2 regions of the Ectobacillus soli genome follow, and region 2 is predicted to be linked to the other one. Evidence: riboswitches for the same ligand, from Rfam matches in the RefSeq annotation. Region 2 holds a riboswitch; the other holds the start of a gene.
The links. Region 2 has a riboswitch for thiamine pyrophosphate ahead of thiC (phosphomethylpyrimidine synthase ThiC). Riboswitches for the same ligand answer to the same signal wherever they lie in the genome.
Positions count from the first base shown of each region.

Region 1: another riboswitch for thiamine pyrophosphate. It lies ahead of tenA (thiaminase II); the one in region 2 lies ahead of thiC (phosphomethylpyrimidine synthase ThiC).

Region 1 is NZ_JBGJZM010000001.1:2,327,259-2,330,615, reverse strand. Features, by position in the region: gene ACAN53_RS11775 (hypothetical protein) at 1-88, opposite strand, end outside; gene ACAN53_RS11770 (SH3 domain-containing protein) at 130-1,242, opposite strand; TPP riboswitch at 1,620-1,728, shown strand; TPP riboswitch at 1,782-1,884, shown strand; gene tenA (thiaminase II) at 1,975-2,664, shown strand; gene ACAN53_RS11760 (ABC transporter ATP-binding protein) at 2,639-3,357, shown strand, end outside.
Region 2 is NZ_JBGJZM010000002.1:493,060-496,416, forward strand. Features, by position in the region: gene thiC (phosphomethylpyrimidine synthase ThiC) at 1-1,605, opposite strand, end outside; TPP riboswitch at 1,766-1,878, opposite strand; gene ACAN53_RS14210 (H-type small acid-soluble spore protein) at 2,065-2,241, shown strand; gene ACAN53_RS14215 (CAP domain-containing protein) at 2,362-3,087, opposite strand; partial or broken gene ACAN53_RS14220 (sugar-binding domain-containing protein) at 3,246-3,357, opposite strand, start outside.

The DNA.
Region 1 (3,357 bases), on a different contig from region 2:
AAAAAGCAAGACTTGCATTAAAGATAAACAGACAGCAAATAAGTCCGAATAAGGATAATAATTCTAAAAATATAGGTATATCTTTCATTCAAACGAACCTCCGAATAGGCTTTGTATAAATGCCTACTTTTAATGTTGCAAATAAGGAAGAGGATTAATGGCATTTGATTTTGCGAAATTCCATTCTCCTTTGTGAAGCTCGAAGTGTAAATGCTGTCCTGTAGCTTCTCCGGTGCTTCCCATGTAACCTAGAACTTGACCTTGGCTGACCGTATCACCTTCGCTTACATAGCGATTTTTCATATGAGCATATACGGTTGTGTAAAGTTGTCCATTAATGTGATGAGTAAGGAATACAACATTACCATAGCTTGTAGAATAATAGGAACGGCTGACCGTACCGGAAGCTGCGGCAAGAATTTGGATATTTCCTGGCGCTGCAATATCGACACCATAGTGCATGCTACCCCATCTTGGACCGAAATCACTCGTAACAATTCCACCAGAAGCAGGCCAATGTAAGATAGAAGAAGCTTGTGATGTGGAAGTAGAACTAGAAGTAGCTACATTCTGTGAAGTAGAAAGATAATCTTTAGAAACATATCCATCATTTCCGTTGTAACGAACTTTATACCAACTTCCGGATTGACCAGTTACTTCTACTTTTTGACCACTTGATAATACATCAATAATGTTATAGTTTGTTCCAGGTCCTGTTCTGAAACGTAAACTATCTGCATTTACATAAAATGTAGAAGTTGATTGAACAGAAGATGAAGTGGAAGAATTAGAGGAAGCGAGAAAAGCTTTGCTTACATAGGCAGCCTGATTGTTATATGTAATTTTGCACCAGCCATTATTTTCAGACTCTACTGTAACTTCATCCCCATTACCTAACATTCCTATAATAGAAGAACTGGTACTTGCGCCGCTACGAACACGTAGTGAATCTGCTGTTACTTTGTATTTGGAAGAAGAAACTGTAACATAATCTTTGCTTACATAAGCAACTTGATTGTTGTATTGAATTTTGTACCAATTACCGCTTTCTCCTAGAATGGTAACGCTGCTTTGATTTGGTAAGGCACCAATTACGCTATCATTTGTACTAGGACCGGTTCGAACATTTAAATAGGTTGCATTTACAGTTCCAGCAGTATTACTGCTTGCTTGTACAGAATCTACAATGAATGGTAAAGCAGCTAGTGCAACGGATGAAACGAAAAGAGTTCTAGCGTTCATAGCAATTCCTCCTATTATAATAATAATTGCATATAGAGCTATATATAAAAATGAGGTAGTTATAAATTAAAATGACTATCATCTATATATATTATTCTATTAATTTAATGATTTTTCAATATATTTATAATAGTTTTTGTTATTTTTAACATTTATCTGTTATTGTTTATAAAAATAACAAAAAAATATCATAAAAATGTAACAAAGTACTATTGACAGTTCGCAATCAAGAACGAATCGTATAATAGTACTTAAAAAACTAGATGATTTGATAAGATGGTGAACGAAATACCTGTTATTTTTTCCAACTATTGTTCTTACAAGGTAAAACAGTTGCAGGAAAAGCAACGTAATGTTACAATAAGTTCACAATTTAATGAGATTGCTAGGGGAGCTGGTGTTGCCGGCTGAGAGGAGACCTTAAGTCCATGACCCTTTTTACCTGATCTAGATAATTCTAGCGGAGGAAAGCAAACGGACGATGAAATTAATGCCCACTTTCCTGTCGTGAATAATTGGGCTTTTTTATTTGTGTATATCTTTTTCACTAGGGGTGCGAAATGAGCTGAGAGAGGCGACTGCCTTAACCCTTATGAACCTGATCTAGGTAATGCTAGCGAAGGGAAGTGATGTATGACGATGAATAGTATCCATTGTTTACAGCCGCTTCTTTATGAGAAGCGGCTTTTTGTATGCCAAGCAGAGTTATTAAATAGAGAGAGGGATTTTTTCGTGAAATTTTGTGATGAACTATATGAGAGATCAAAGCCAGTATGGAAAGTAATTTATGAACATCCGTTTGTTACGGGTATTGGTGACGGTACACTCGATCGTAGTAAATTCCAATTTTATATCATCCAAGATTATTTGTACTTGCTAGATTATGCGAAGGTATATGCTCTAGGAGTTGTAAAAGCAACAGACCCAACTGTTATGGGGAAATTTGCAAAGCAAATTGACTCTATTTTAAATGGTGAGATGAACTTGCATAGGCAATATGCACAGCGTCTTGGAATCAATCTACAGGAGTTAGATGAGGCGAAGTCTGCATCTATGAATTTAGCGTATACCCATTATATGCTTTCCGTATCTCAAAGCGGGACGCTTGCAGAGTTGGTTGCATCCTTACTTCCTTGTATGTGGAGCTATTGGGAAATAGGAAAGCGCTTAAGTGCAATTGCTGGTAGTGTAGATCATCCGTTTTATGGGGAGTGGATTCGCGGCTACAGCTCAAGTGAGTACGGGGAACTTTGCATTTGGATGATTGATTTGCTAAATGAAATCGCGGAAGGTAAAAGTAAACAAGAGCTGCTTCGTTTAGAAGAGATATTTATCAATACAAGTCGTTTTGAATATTTGTTCTGGGATATGGCGTACCGTAAGGAGATGTGGGGATTTGCAGAACATCATTCGCTTTCATAACGTTTCGTTTGCGTATGACGGAGAAAAACAGAATATACTCCAAGATTTGGATTTTCAGATTGAACAGGGTGAATTTATAAGTATTATCGGACCGAGTGGATGTGGGAAAAGTACTATTTTTAGGCTACTTACAGGACTTGAAGAGACAAATAAAGGAAGTATCACAATCCAAGATGTTACGGTTAGTCGCGGAAGCCGTGCAGTTGGTTATATGCCCCAATCTGATTTGTTGCTGCCGTGGCGAAGTATTTTAGAAAATGCAGCCATCTCGCTTGAATGCCAAGGAATGAAGAAAAAGAAAGCACAAGAAAAAGTAATCGAATATTTAGAGAAGTTTGGATTGCAAGGCTATGAAAACAAATACCCAAAGGATTTGTCAGGTGGAATGCGGCAACGTGTATCCTTTCTTCGTACATTTTTAACAGGAAACAACATTCTCCTGCTCGATGAACCGTTCAGCGCATTAGATGCAATCACGAAATTAAGCTTACAGGAATGGTTATATGAGCAATGGATGAAATGGAACAAAACGATAGTATTTATTACGCATGATGTGGAGGAAGCGTTGTTTCTATCACAGCGAATATTTGTTGTAACAGAGAAGCCAATCTCAACCATGCAAGCGTTCAATGTTCCTTTACCAAAAGAACGATGCAGACAAGATATAAATCGACCCGAAATTTTACAATTGAA
Region 2 (3,357 bases):
TGTTTTTGCTCCTTCAGCTGGAAGCGTTTCGTCATGGTATTCTCTTGCACGTTCTGGATCGAGGGATAAGTTAAATTGATCGTTCCATCGAAATTCAAAGCGTGCTTTCGATAAAGCATTGTCTCGGTCCATAGCACCCGGATGTCCCTTTGCTAAATCAGCAGCATGAGCAGCAATTTTGTAAGTAATGACGCCTTCCCGAACATCATCTTTATTTGGCAATCCGAGATGCTCTTTTGGCGTTACGTAACAAAGCATTGCTGTTCCAAACCAACCAATCATTGCAGCGCCGATGGCTGATGTAATGTGGTCATATCCTGGTGCGATATCAGTTGTTAACGGTCCTAATGTATAAAACGGTGCTTCTTGACAGATTTCAAGCTGCTTATCCATATTTTCTTTAATCTTATGCATGGGCACATGACCTGGACCTTCAATCATAACCTGTACATCATGCTTCCATGCGATTTTCGTTAACTCTCCTAACGTTTCAAGCTCAGCAAATTGTGCTTCATCATTGGCATCAGCTAATGATCCTGGTCGTAATCCATCTCCAAGTGAAACAGAAATATCGTATTGTTTTAAGATTTCACATATTTCTTCAAAATGTGTGTATAGGAAGTTTTCTTGATGATGCGCTAGACACCACTGTGCCAAAATGGAACCACCGCGGGATACAATCCCTGTTGTGCGTTTTGCAGTTAACGGAACATAGCGTAACAAAACCCCAGCATGAATCGTAAAGTAATCGACGCCTTGTTCCGCCTGTTCAATTAATGTATCTCGGTATACATCCCATGTTAAATCCTCTGCTACGCCATTTACTTTTTCAAGTGCCTGATAAATAGGTACTGTACCAACCGGAACAGGAGCATTGCGAACAATCCACTCTCTCGTTGTATGAATATTTTTACCTGTTGATAGATCCATAATCGTATCTGCGCCCCATCTTGTAGCCCACGTCATTTTCTCAACCTCTTGCTCGATTGAGGAACTAACAGCAGAATTCCCAATGTTCGCATTTATTTTGACTAGAAAATTACGTCCAATAATCATTGGCTCACTTTCTGGGTGATTAATATTTGCTGGTATAATGGCTCGTCCCTTTGCTACCTCATCCCGAACAAACTCCGGATCCATATTTTCACGAATCGCAATGTACTCCATTTCAGAGGTAATCACGCCTTGCTTTGCGTAATGCATTTGCGTTACATTTTGCCCTTCTTTTGCCCGTAGCGGTGCTGTCGTTCGATTTGGAAACCATTCAAGATTTGCACGAATATCATCTTCTGTGTATCCGTTATCTACAGGTTTGATTTCTCTCCCTGCACACGTCTGTACATCATTACGTTCCAAAATCCATTGTTTGCGTAATTTCGGAAGTCCTTTTCTAATGTCAACATCACAATCTATGTCTGTGTAAGGACCGCTCGTATCATATACACGAACAGGAGCATTTTCTTCTTCCCCGAAGGACGTAACCGTCTGGCTTAACTCAATTTCCCTCATAGGAACTTGAATATCTCCTCTGGAACCTTCCACGTACACTTTCTTACTTCCCATAAACTGTGATTTTAATTCTACGTTTACATCTTGCTTCTGCATGTAACTTCCTCCTTAAAATGGCTTTGTGACCTAGGAGCTACAGCATAGTTTCTCCGCTTGATTGAGTGGCAATCAAGTAAAGGAAAGACAATAAAATAAGGTTCTGTATACACAGAACCTGATTCATCGTCAAAAAGTAGTGGCGTGCTGAACAAAAGAAGACGCCTTCGTACTACTTCCCTACGCTGGTATGATCCAGATCAGGTTCAAAGGGTCAAAGAATTTACGCATTCTTTTCTCAGTCCAAGCAATTGGGCACCCCTAGTAGAGCTTTACGTATTACTATTAAGTTTGCATGTAAAACATATCATAATTTTCAGAAAAAGGAAATAGTATTTTCAACATAAACAATATGAATAACTTTTTAACATAAGGAAAAAGTTGTTCTACGTATACATCCATACTAAACCTCAAAAACTAGACTGATTTCTATATCCGATATACAAGGAGGCAACAAGTTTGAACAATCAACGAGCAAAACAGATTGCATCTTCACCCATTATGGCAAACGTTACCTTTGATGGAATTCCCGTTTATATCCAGGAAGTAAATGATAATTCCATGGCTCGGATCTATCCTCTACATGAGCCAGATGCAGAGCAAAGTGTCCCGGTAAGCAGCTTGGTAGAGCACTAAATAGCAAAAGGACCATTCTACTATCGTAGAATGGTCCTTCTCTATACGTTACTGATCTTTAAATGATTAATAATTTAACTCTACATTTCCATATTTAAATCCGCAAAGACAGTGAGTGGTTTACTTCCCAATGAATTCTTGTGACCAATAGTCTTGACTTGACGAATGACCAACACCAATCTTTGTGTAGTTCACATTTAAAATGTTAGCACGGTGACCTGTGCTGTTCATCCAAGCTTGTACAACTTCCTCTGCGGAGCGTTGTCCTTTTGCAAGATTTTCACCAGCATGAGAATACGTAATCCCAAATATTTTCATCATATCAAAAGGTGACCCATACGTTGGGCTGGTATGCGAAAAGTAATTTTTATTAAGCATGTCATTTGATTTCTCTTGAGCCATACTGGCCAATGTAGTATCCAGTTGAAGATCAGGAAGTCCATTTTTACGTCGCTGATCATTTGTTAATTGAACAACCTTCGCCTCCATACTATCAACTGCAGCATTAGAAGGTGTCGGTGGTGTCTGGCTCGGCGTTGGTGCTTTTGGTGCTATAGCATTTCCTTGATTTTGACATGGACATAATCCTGTATTCGAACCACTTTGAGGAGAATAGGCAACTGGAACTGGTGTTATATATCCTCCACCTGTGTTAGAGCGCATGTATTCATGCTTTGGTACATTATCACCATCAATACCTGGACGTGCCAACTCATTTCTAGGCATATTTTGTCGATTGTCGGCTGCATTGTTCATTCCAGTGTTTGCATTATATCCACAGCCACTTACCCCAAGTACAAAAATAGAAAGAACCGCAATTTTTGAAAAAAAACAAAAACTCCTCACTAAATCCCTCCTTCATCGTGAACTATTTTCACTTTTATTATTTGCTATAGCGAAGAAGAGATTCTAGGTAAGTGGCTCCTAAATTGGAAATGATGTATGCAAATCAATCAAAGAATAGCCTACAGGAATGGGGAAATAATAGAAGAGAAAACAAGGTGTTACTCTGTCTGTTCCAAAATGCATTTGGCTGCCTCTCCTGTAGTTACAAACACATTCATATAACCGCCGCGGAGCGCTCCGATCATTCCTGATACTTTTTTAAGGGATTCT